Regions from separate parts of the Mesorhizobium sp. BH1-1-4 genome, predicted to be linked through region 2. Evidence: predicted binding sites of a transcription regulator. Region 2 holds the regulator's gene; the other holds the start of a gene.
What was found. Region 2 encodes LexA, which represses DNA repair genes until DNA is damaged. Its sites were predicted from a motif close to TGTTCNNNNTGTGTTCNG; they were not measured.
Positions count from the first base shown of each region.

Region 1: LB569_RS28120 (helicase-related protein) is a predicted target of LexA. The motif match lies at 1,769-1,786, and genes of this name have one in related genera.

Region 1 is NZ_JAIUIN010000027.1:2,829-8,873, reverse strand. It holds gene LB569_RS28135 (acetyl-CoA C-acetyltransferase) at 1-378, shown strand, start outside; gene phbB (acetoacetyl-CoA reductase) at 500-1,225, shown strand; gene LB569_RS28125 (hypothetical protein) at 1,418-1,654, shown strand; gene LB569_RS28120 (helicase-related protein) at 1,953-5,342, shown strand; gene LB569_RS28115 (RNA-binding S4 domain-containing protein) at 5,356-5,742, shown strand; gene fdxA (ferredoxin FdxA) at 5,975-6,045, shown strand, end outside.
Region 2 is NZ_JAIUIN010000003.1:270,087-276,131, forward strand. It holds gene LB569_RS07790 (ABC transporter substrate-binding protein) at 1-951, opposite strand, end outside; gene LB569_RS07795 (GntR family transcriptional regulator) at 1,105-1,878, shown strand; gene lexA (transcriptional repressor LexA) at 2,264-3,007, shown strand; gene LB569_RS07805 (ComEC/Rec2 family competence protein) at 3,001-5,457, opposite strand; gene gltX (glutamate--tRNA ligase) at 5,561-6,045, shown strand, end outside.

The DNA.
Region 1 (6,045 bases), on a different contig from region 2:
GGCATCACCCCGCTGGCGCGCATCGCCTCCTGGGCGACCGCCGGCGTCGATCCCGCCATCATGGGCACCGGCCCCATCCCCGCCTCGCGCAAGGCTCTGGAAAAGGCAGGCTGGTCCGTCGGCGATCTCGATCTTGTCGAGGCCAACGAGGCTTTCGCGGCGCAGGCCTGCGCCGTCAACAAGGACATGGGCTGGGATCCCTCGATCGTCAACGTCAATGGCGGCGCCATCGCCATCGGTCATCCGATCGGCGCCTCGGGCGCCCGCGTCTTCAACACGCTGGTCTACGAAATGCGCCGTCGCGGCGCCAAGAAGGGCCTCGCCACGCTCTGCATCGGCGGCGGCATGGGCGTCGCCATGTGCGTGGAAGCGCTCTGAAGAAAGTGAGCAGTGAATAGGAGTAGCGAATAGGGAAGAATGGCTTCAGCGCGGCGGGACATCAAATCCCTACTCGCTATTGGCTACTCCCTACTCACTCTTCCGACCAAAGGGAGGACATATGACCAAGGTTGCAATCGTCACGGGCGGATCGCGCGGTATCGGCGCGGCCATCTCGATCGCTTTGAAGAACGCCGGCTACTCGGTTGCCGCCAACTATGCCGGCAATGACGAGGCCGCGGCGAAATTCAAGGCCGAGACCGGCATTCCAGCCTACAAATGGTCCGTCGCCGATTATGACGCCTGCGCCGCCGGCATCAAGCAGGTCGAGGCCGATCTCGGCCCGGTCTCGGTGCTGGTCAACAATGCCGGCATCACCCGCGACGCCATGTTCCACAAGCTGACGCGAGAACAGTGGAAAGAGGTGATCGATACCAATCTGTCCGGTGTTTTCAACATGACGCATCCGCTGTGGGGCGGCATGCGCGACCGCAAGTTCGGCCGCGTCATCACCATCTCCTCGATTAATGGCCAGAAGGGCCAGGCGGGCCAGGTCAATTACTCCGCCGCAAAGGCCGGCGACATCGGCTTCTCCAAGGCGCTCGCCCAGGAAGGCGCGCGCGCGGGCATCACTGTCAACGTCATCTGCCCCGGCTACATCGCCACCGAGATGGTCAAGGCGATCGACGAGAAGGTGCTCAACGAGCGCATCATCCCGCAAATCCCGGTCGGCCGCCTCGGCGAACCGGAGGAGATCGCGCGCTGCGTCGTCTTCCTTGCTTCCGAGGATGCCGGCTTTATCACCGGCTCGACCCTCACCGCCAATGGCGGCCAGTATTTTGTCTAGGCGTTGATTTTCGACTGGCCCACCGGCCGGCGGCCTTGACCGGCGAAACAGGTCGGGAAACCCATCCGTTTTTCAATTGATGCTCTGGAGCTACAGCGCCCCGCTGCCACCTGCTGCCCCAATCCGGCACGCAAGGGTTAATGGGGGTGGCGCCTCTGTGCGAAACCGTGTGGCCAAATCTGTGGATTATCGGTGGATAAGCTGTTCACAACACAAGATATTGAGGGAACAAACCAAGAAAATATCGCCGGCGCCGCTTTGTCGCCGATTCGTTCCGGCTTTGAGCGCAATGTTAACATTAATGGCCACGATTGCCTGCAATTCCTTAACACCGAGTTCAGAAAGATTAACAATATCATAATGTTGAGCGCGTCGCGCCATGCCGCGCGTATCGTTTACCGGCAAAAGTTAAGGGCAGGATACACTTAGCATAAAACGGGCCAGTTCGGTGATTCAGCATGTGGTGAGACTCATGGTCATAAAATCCATATCTAGCCGTGAACAAAAGCTGAATCTGACGGAGTCACCGATTCGTCGCTGATTCGTTCCAGACTCGTTCCAACTGTTAAGCAGGGGCTGATTTGCGGGCTGACGCGGGCACCCTCGGAACCCGGACGGAACATTCCGCTTTCGCTTCGCGCCTGAAATCCCTATGTGTCGGCTGTCATACGCGCCGTCCAGGCACGCTCCCGACAACGAGAGGCCAGAAAGCCTTATTTCCGAGCCGATGAACATCCAGCAGAAACACACCGAGCCGCTGATCCTGTCGGGCCGCGACGTGACCGCCGTGCTTGGGCCGACCAACACGGGCAAGACCCATCTCGCCATCGAGCGCATGGTGGCGCACGAAACCGGCGTCATCGGCTTGCCGCTGAGGTTGCTGGCCCGGGAGGTCTACAGCCGCGTCTGCGAAAAGGTCGGCGCCCACAAGGTCGCGCTGATCACCGGCGAGGAGAAGATCCAGCCGCCGGGCGCCAAATATTCGGTCTGCACCGTCGAGGCCATGCCGCGCGAGACCGACGCTGCCTTCGTGGCAATCGACGAGGTGCAACTGGCCGGCGACCTCGAGCGCGGCCATATCTTCACCGACCGCATCCTGCATCTGCGCGGCCGCCAGGAAACGCTGCTGCTCGGCGCCGCCACCATGCACGGCATTCTCCAGCGGCTGCTGAAGGGCGTCTCCGTGGTGACGCGGCCAAGACTGTCGCATCTCGCCTATGCCGGCTCCAAGAAACTGACCCGCCTGCCCAGGCGCACCGCGATCGTCGCCTTCTCCGCCGACGAGGTCTACGCCATCGCCGAACTGATCCGCCGCCAGCAAGGTGGTGCGGCCGTCGTGCTCGGAGCGCTCTCGCCGCGCACCCGCAATGCCCAGGTGGCGCTGTTCCAGTCCGGCGACGTCGACTATCTCATTGCCACCGACGCCATCGGCATGGGCCTCAATCTCGATCTCGACCATGTCGCTTTTGCCCAGAACCGCAAGTTCGACGGCTACCAGTACCGCAATCTGACCGCGGCCGAGCTTGGCCAGATCGCTGGCCGCGCCGGCAGGCATCTGCGCGACGGCACGTTCGGCGTCACCGGTCAGGTCGATCCGCTGGACGAGGATCTGGTCCAGAAGATCGAGAGCCATGATTTCGACCCGGTGAAGGTGCTGCAGTGGCGCACCGCCCAATTCGATTTCGCCAGCCTTGAGGCGCTGAAGCGCTCGATCGAAACCAACGCCCCGGTCGAGGGCCTGACACGCGCGCTGCCGGCCGTCGACGCGCAGGCGCTCGAACATCTCTCCCGCGACGAAGACATCCGCGCGCTCGCGACCAATGCCAAGCGCGTGGCGCTGCTTTGGGAAGCCTGCGCGCTGCCCGACTACCGCAAGATCGCGCCCGCCCAGCATGCCGACCTGATCGCCTCGATCTACATGGACCTCGCTCGCCACGGCCATGTCGACGAAAACTACATGGCCGAGCAGGTGCGCCGCGCCGACACCACCGAGGGCGACATCGACACGCTGTCGCACCGCATCGCCCAGATCCGTACCTGGACATTCGTGTCGAACCGGCCCGGCTGGCTGGCCGATCAGGCACACTGGCAGGAAAAGACGCGCGAAATCGAAGACAGATTGTCGGATGCGCTGCATGAGCGGTTGACGAAACGCTTCGTAGACCGCAGGACTTCCGTCCTCATGCGGCGCCTTAGAGAAAATACCATGCCTGAAGCCGAAATCAGCCCTACCGGAACCGTCCTTGTCGAAGGCCATCACGTCGGCGAGTTGCAAGGGTTCCGCTTCACCGCCGATCAGACCGCCGGCGGCGAAGACGCCAAGGCCGTGCGCACGGCCGCGCAAAAGGCGCTGGCCGCCGAATTCGATGCCCGTGCGGAGCGCTTCGGCGCCTGCGCCAATGGCGACCTCGCGCTCGGTTCGGACGGCACGCTGCGCTGGATCGGCGCGCCGATCGGCACGCTGGTTTCGGGCGAGGACCCGCTGAAGCCGCGCCTCGTGCTTCTGGCCGACGAACAGCTCACCGGCCCGGCGCGCGACAAGGTCGCCGCGCGTGCCGAGCGCTTTGTCAATTTCCAGATCGAGTCCCTGCTGAAGCCGTTGGTCGACCTGAAAAATGCCGAGCAGATTTCCGGCATCGGCCGCGGCATCGCCTTCCAGTTGGTCGAGAATTTCGGCCTCATCAACCGCCGTGACATCGCCGAGGAGATGAAGTCGCTCGACCAGGAGGGCCGCGCCGCACTGCGCCGGCTCGGCGTGCGCTTCGGCGCCTACCACGTCTTTGTACCGGCGCTGATCAAGCCCGCGCCGGCCGGACTGGTGACCTTGCTGTGGGCGTTGAAGAATGACGGCAAGGACAAGCCTGGCTTCGGCGACGTCGTCCATGCGCTGGCATCGGGCCGCACCTCGGTTGTCATCGATCCGGCCTTCGACAAGGCCTTCTACAAGCTGGCCGGCTACCGCAATCTCGGCCGCCGCGCCGTGCGCATCGACATTCTGGAGCGGCTGGCCGACCTGATCCGCCCGGCGACCAACTGGAAGCCCGGCCTTGGCCAGCGCCCGGACGGCGCCTATGACGGCCAGGCCTTCATGGTGACGCCGCCGATGATGTCGATCCTCGGCGCCACCGCCGACGACATGGAAGAAATCCTCAAGGGGCTCGGCTATCGCGCCGAGCCGAAGCCGGCGGCGGAAGTCAAGGCACGGCTGGAAGCGCAGGACAGTGCCGCGCGGGAAGCCGCAGCGGCCAAGCTCGCGGCCGAAGAGGCAGCGCGCGCCGAACAAGCCAAGGCAGCGGAAGAGGCGGCGGCGCCGGCCGTCGTCGAGGGTTCGGAGTCGTCGCCCGATGTGGACGCGGAGACCGTATCCGAGGTTCCAGCCGAAATCGTTGCGGACGCCCCGGCGGAGGCTGTCGCGGAAGAGCAATCAGAAGCGACCGCCGAGGTTGCGGATGAGGAGACGCCTGTAGCTGAAGCCGCCGAGCCGGCACAGGTTGAACCACAAGCCGAACCTGAAACCGCCGAACCTGAAGCTGCGGCGGTTGAAGCCTCGCCCGCGGACGAAGCAGCGCCGGCGGAGCCGGCCGCTGACGCTTCCACCTCGACGGAGGCGGCCGAACCCGTTGCCGTGTCGGAAGCCGCGGCTGAACCGACCACCGAAGCCGAAGCGCCAAAGCCTATCCTGCTGTGGCGGCAAGGGCGCTTCGACCAGCGCCCCCGCCATCACGAAGGCCGTAACAATCGCCAGCGCAACGGCCAGGCGCGCGGCCGCGGCAACGCGCCGGCCGATGCCGCCGCCGCACCCGCCACGCCAGGAGAGCGTCCCGCTCATGAAGGACGCCGCGACGGCGCCGGCAAGCCGCGCTTCGACCGCTCGAAGTTCAAGCCCAAGCCTGGCACCGAAGGCGAACAAAGGCGCGACGGCCGCCCGCAAGGCGATCGTCCCGAGCGCCGCGAAGGCCGGCCGGACTGGAAGGGCGGCAGGCCGGAAGGCAAGGGCGGGCCGCAAGGCGGCAAGCCTGCATTCCAGGCCAAGCCACGTGAGGAGCGCCCGGTGCGCTTCGACCCGGATTCCCCCTTCGCCAAGCTCGCCGCCTTGCGCGACCAGCTAAAGAAGTAGGCTCGGCACTTCGATGGTTGCTGAAGGCCGCCAGCGCATCGACAAATGGCTGTTCTTCTCGCGTGCGGTCAAATCGCGCTCGCTGGCGGCCAAATTGGTGGTCGCTGGCCGCGTGCGCATCAATCGCGACAAAGCAGCGCAGGCTTCCGATCTGGTCAAGCCGGGCGACGTGCTGACGATCACGCTCGACCGGCGTATCTTCGTCTGGAAGGTGCTTGGCGCTGGTGCGCGACGCGGCCCGGCCGAGGAAGCCCGCACCCTTTATGAAGACATGTCGCCGCCGCCCACACCCAAGGGCGACGCCCTTCCCGATGCCATCCCGGCGCTGCGCGAGGCTGGCAGCGGCCGCCCGACCAAAAAAGAGCGCCGCCAGACCGACCGGTTGCTCGACGAAGATTGAGCCCCCGTCGAACAGAAGCGGAGTGCTCCGCAGGGCAACCGCAGGCAAAAAACAAAACCGGCGCCGGCAAACGGGCGGTGCGCGAGGCATGCCAGGCCTTCGCGGCGGCGCCCTTGCGGATTTCCATTCCCAAACCTTGGCGACGCTGGGAATGGCCACCCTTGCAAGCGACCGATAAAGGCGTTACCTCACGGAAAAAGCCAGCAAAAACTGGACGTCCCGGAGCCGCCCGATGACCTATGTCGTGACCGACAACTGCATCAAATGCAAATATATGGACTGCATCGAGGTCTGTCCGGTCGA
Region 2 (6,045 bases):
GGGTATCTCGATACCGAACGCGGCCATCGCCTTGCGCGAGATCGTTGCCATGTGGTCCTTGTAGGCCGGGCGCGACGACGCGATCGTCTTGGGGTCCTTCCCCTTCAGGATCTCGGCGGCGATGGTGCCGGCGTTGACGCCGACCTGCGTGTAATTGACCGCAAAGCTCGCCGGCACGGTGCCGTTGCGGACCGCGCTGTCATCGGAGTTGACGACCGGGATACCGGCCTGGCGGGCGGCCGCGGAGACAGCGGCGATCGCCGGCTGGATAAGGTTCGAGGCCGGGCCGTAGATCACGTCGGCCTTGCCGGCGAGCGAAGCGATGCGTTGCTGGATGTCATTGACGTTGTCGATGCCGACCTCCACCACCTCGAAGCCGGCCGCGGGCGCCGCCGCCTTGATCTTTTCGACCAAGGCAACGTCGTTGGCCTCGCCGGGATTGTAAGGCACGCCGAAGCGCTTGGCGTTGGGCAGCAACTTCTTGGTGAAGGCCATCACCGCGGCGACGTCCTGCAGATCGCTGGCGCCGGTCATGCCTTCGTCTCCGGCGTCCCATGAGGGCACCAGCTTGGCCGCCACCGGATCGGTGACCGCGGCAAAGACGATCGGAATGCCGGAACCGGCGAGCGCCTTCTTGGCGATCTGCGAAACCGGCGTGGTGATGGTGTAGATCAGCTTGGGCTGCTCGGCCTGCAGCTTGGCGATCATCTGCGGCACCAGCGATGCATCGAAATTGGTATGGCTCTCCGTATAGACGACGTCCTTGCCTTCGACGAAGCCGTTGTCCGTCAGCGCCTTCTTGAAGCCGGCTATGGCGGCGTTGAGCTGCGGATGTTCGCCGAAATTGGCAATGCCGATGCGGATCTGATCGGCGGCGGCACTGCCGGCGCTCACCATCAACGCGCCAGCCAGGAACAAACCCGACACCCAAGCGGATTTCGACTTCAACATCATTTCCTCCCAGATTTGATCAGCGCCGCTTGCAGCGCGGCTACTGCAACGATCATGGTCAGTCGGCCGTCCCCTGTCAAACATTATATATAATTCTTGCCACGGTCGGACATCATATATAATTTCTCTTTGCCGGACGACGGATGGACCGCGATGCAGGATGAGACGAACTCCACGAAAACGGAGGCAGCCTATCGGCTGTTGCGTCGGGATATCCTGACCACGCGCCTCATGCCCGGCGCGCCCCTCAAGCTGAGCGCGTTGCGCGGCACCTATGGCGTCGGCTGGACGCCGTTGCGCGAAGCCTTGTCGCGGCTCGAGGCCGAACGCCTGGTCACCGCCATCAGCAACCGTGGTTTTACAGTCGCTCCCGTATCGCGGGCCGAACTGGAGGATCTGGCGCGCGCCAGGATGGTGGTCGAGATCCCCTTGTTCCTCGAATCGATGGAGAAAGGCGGCAAGGAATGGGAGGATGCCGTTGTCACCGCCCACTACCGGCTCTCCCGTTGCAAGACCGCGGTCGACGATCCCTCGGATGCGGCCGTCGACAAATGGGACGAGAACCACGAGGCTTTCCATGCGGCGCTGCTGAGCGCCGCCACATGCAACTGGCTGTTGCGTTTCCGCTCGACAATCTCGGATCAGCTACGCCGCCATCATCGCTTTCTTGGCCTGGCGCCGACATTACGGGCCGCGGCTGGCCTCAAGGATGGCTATGAGGAGGCCATGGAGGCATTGCGCGAAGCGATCGCCATCGAGCATCACACCGCGATCATGGAAGCGGCACTCGATCGTGACGTCGAGCGGGCCAAGGCGCTGATGACGGCCCATATCGGCTACACGCTGCATGTCTATGTCCACAGCGAAGACAGTGGCGCGACCAAATACGCCGCCCGCGCCGGCAGCTTGAAGGCTGTCGCCGGATGATGTCGGGCCCGTGCACCGGCCGACGCTTGAGGAATAAAGGCCGCCCGTGAGCGGCTTGCCGGCTGTTGGCGTTTTGATTTCGTTTCGTTCCGCCGGAGATGGCACGAACACTTGCTGGAGCCTCTTACCTGGATCCTTCGAAAGGGCTGGCGCCAAGCCTCCTTCAGGGTTAGGCCGCAAGCCATTAACCATAACGATTTCAAGGCCCATGCGGAAACGAAAGGTCGTCTGCCGGCCGCAGTCGCGAGCCAAAAGCTTCTGACGCCTTAACAAATTCACTAAACTTTAAACGGTTGCAGAACACAACTGGAACAGATAGGGTTTGTTCTGGGTTTGTTTTTCGATTCTGAATCAGACCGTTGTTCAATGCCTTGGGGGCCGCGCCATGCTGACACGCAAGCAACATGAACTGCTGATGTTCATCCACGAACGCCTCAAGGAAAGCGGCATACCGCCGTCCTTCGACGAGATGAAAGAAGCGCTCGATCTTGCCTCCAAATCGGGGATCCATCGCCTGATCACGGCGCTGGAGGAACGCGGCTTTATCCGGCGGCTACCCAATCGGGCGCGTGCGCTGGAAGTGCTGCGGCTGCCGGATTCGATCGCGCCCGGCCTCAACGCGGCAAAGAAATTCTCGCCAAGCGTCATCCAGGGCAGCCTGGGTCAAAACAATCTCGGTCGCCAGATCAAGCCGGCAGCCGCACCTTCGCGCCTGCCCGCGGCCGGCAATGACGACGATGCGGTTTCAGCTGTGTCCATCCCCGTTATGGGCCGTATCGCCGCCGGTGTGCCGATCGACGCCATCCAGCATCAGACGCATACGATCTCGGTGCCGCCGGATATGATCATGGGCGGCGAGCACTATGCGCTGGAAGTCAAAGGCGACTCGATGATCGAGGCCGGCATCTTCGACGGCGACACGGTCATCATCCGCAATGCCGATACGGCAAGCCCAGGCGAAATCATCGTGGCGCTGGTCGACGAGGAGGAAGCGACGCTGAAGCGGTTCCGCCGCAAAGGCGCCTCGATCGCCCTCGAAGCCGCCAATCCGGCCTATGAAACCCGCATTTTCGGGCCGGACAGGGTCAAGGTGCAAGGCAGGCTGGTCGGCTTGATCAGGCGCTACTGAGCCTGTTTGCCATCGGGCTTGTCGGGCTTTTTATAGGGCGGCAGTCCCCTCGCCTCGCGTGAGAATTTTCGTTGCTCATGCCAGGGCCGGTATGGTTGGTCGACGGCGAATTCGATCTTGGCCGGGGTCGTGGCCGACCGAGGATCGAAGAAGACCGCGGCACTTCCCTTGCGGGCGAGCTGCCGTTTGGTGACGACGAGAACCAGCGGATTGTGGCAAGCATCGTAGGCGGTCGCGTCATTGACCACGATGAGGTCGGCGAACGCGCAGGCCTTCCAGGTGTCCTTGCGGTCTTCGACATGCGCTATGATCGCACCGGACGGGTGTCTGGCGATACAGACGCCTTCGGTGCAATAGAACGGCGCTCCCGTCGGCAGGTTTACCGCATCGGCGATGGCGAATTGCCCACCTGCCTTGTCGAACATCTCCGGTACGACGAGGGCTTCCGATGTCAGCGCGCGTTTCCAGTTGTCGACGGTGAATTCGTTCGGGCGAGCCCGGTTGACCGCGAGTTCGCCGCCGCCGATCGGCAGCGCGACCAGCCGCGCATCTTCCGAGATCAGCACATCGGGCGTGCGCGTATCCGACACAGTCAACAAGCTGGCAAGCGCGAATGGCAGTGCCGCGAGCCGCAGCCGGGTCGTCGCCATCGTCGCGATGACCAATGCGACGGTTACCAGCAGCACGGATTGCCGCGAAATCAACCCGACACCATCGATTGGCGAGCGCTCCGATATCCACGCCGATACGGCAATCATCGCCGTCAGGCCTTTGCCCATGAGGTAAAGAGCCGGCCAATCCAGTCCGAACGGCATCAGCAACGCACTGGCGACGGCCAGGAACATCACGACCGACACGATCGGCATGACGGCCAGATTGGCGAACAGGCTGAGCGGCGACACCCGCTGGAAATGCCAGATCGCAAACAGCGCCGTGGCGCTGCCGGCGATGATGGACGTCATGGCCAGTCCGCCTGCCCCCAAAAGGAGTTTTCGCGTCAGGAACCCAGCTAGGGATCGCTTTGGCGCCGGTGGCCTCGTCTTTCCCGCATGGTGATCCGCCCAGCCCGCATAAGCGCCGACCAGCGCCGCGGTCGCGGCGAAGGACATCTGGAAACTCGGGCCAACGACTTCGTGCGGGGACACCGCGATGACGGCAATGGCCGAGATTGCCAGATTGCGCATTGTCAGCGCCGCCCGGTCGAACAGAACGGCGATCAACATCACGGCCAGCATGATGAAGCTGCGCTCGGCGGCAACGACGACGCCCGAGATGATGAGATAGGCCGCGATCGAGAAAAGCGCGGCGGCCGCGGCGTACTTCTTGACCGGGCGGCGTGAGGAAAAATCCGGAAACAGCGCGAATACGCCGCGCATCAGCATCATCATGGTGCCCGCGACCAGCGCCATGTGCAGTCCGGAAATCGAAATGATGTGATAGATGCCTGTTCGCCGCATGGCTTCGTTGATTTCATCAGGAATGCCCGCGCGCACCCCGACCATCAGCGCCGCCGCGATCTCACCCTCGGCGCCACCGACACTGGCTCTGATGTGGTCGGCGATGTCCTGCCTGGTATTTTCGACCGACGAGGCAAGGCGGGACCACAGCGGCGCCTCGTCGTCGTCGGGAACGATCCTTGGCGTTCCCATGAAGAAGCCGCTGCCGCCGATCCCAGCGAAATAGCTGTCGAAGGAAAAATCGTAACTGTCCGGGCGCACCGGACCGGTCGGCGGCAACAGCCTGGCGTAGCCGCTCACCAGCGAACCGGCCTTCACGCCGGCCGGTATCTTGGCGGCGGAAATGCGAACCCGTTCCGGTGCATAGCGCAATTTCGGCCGGACGGTCGACGTCACGTCGATGGTCAACCGGATACGTCCGGTCTCCATATAGTCGAGCGACACCACCCGGCCGGTCACCTGCGTGGCGATTTCAGAGCCAAGCATCGGCGTCCCCGCCCGCCACGTCTCGACCTTGGCGGCGAGCACGCCAAGGGCGCAGAGCAGCGCGGCCATCAGACATAGATGGGTCCTGGGCCAGGATCGCGAGGCGACCGCACAGAGAGCCATCAGCACGACGGCGGCGATGGGCTGGACGAACCCAGGTTCAGCCGCCATCGAGAAATAGACGATGACGCCCATGGCCAGGAACACCGGCACCAGCAGGAATGCGATGCCGCGATCGAGCTCCAGCGTGGCCGCCGAAGCCACGCCCGCCTGTACTCTAGGCCACGAAAGGCGGCCGAGATGACGGCGCAGGCGAGCGACCGCACCGGTTCTGGGCACGGTGACCGGCGCGTTGATGCCCTCGGGCAAGGACTGCTCGCCAGGGCGCAATGCGGGCAGTGCCGCCGGCGCCGATGGTGCGAGCGCGGGATTGGCAAACAGGGACCGTTCGCTGACGCCGACAATGGCGTCCTCGCCCTGATCCGAGCTCCGGCTCCGTCCAGCCATCGGGTCTGCCCCTTGCACCCTCGACGCCCTATGCTACATGAACGCGCGACGCGCGAAAGTCCGCGCACGCCGCACCCCGCTTCAGACGTTTTCCGAGAGTTCCATGTCCGACAAGGTCATCACCCGTTTTGCCCCCTCGCCGACCGGCTATCTGCACATTGGCGGCGCGCGCACGGCGCTGTTCAACTGGCTCTATGCCAAGCACACCGGCGGCACGATGCTGCTGCGCATCGAGGACACCGATCGCGAACGCTCCACGGATGCAGCCACCACGGCCATTCTCGACGGGCTGACTTGGCTCGGCCTGTCGTGGGACGGCGATGCGGTCTCCCAGTTCGAGCGCGCGCCACGCCACCGCGAGGTGGCCGAGGAACTGGTGCGCCTGGGCAAGGCCTATTACAGCTACGAGACACCAGCCGAACTCGAGGCGATGCGTGAGGCCGCGCGGGCCAAGGGCCTGCCGCCGCGCTACAACGGCCACTGGCGTGACCGCGATCCGTCGGAGGCACCCGTCGGCGTCAAGGGCGCCATTCGCATCAAGGCGCCGACCGAGGGCGAGACGGTGGTGCAGGACCGGGTCCAAGGCGA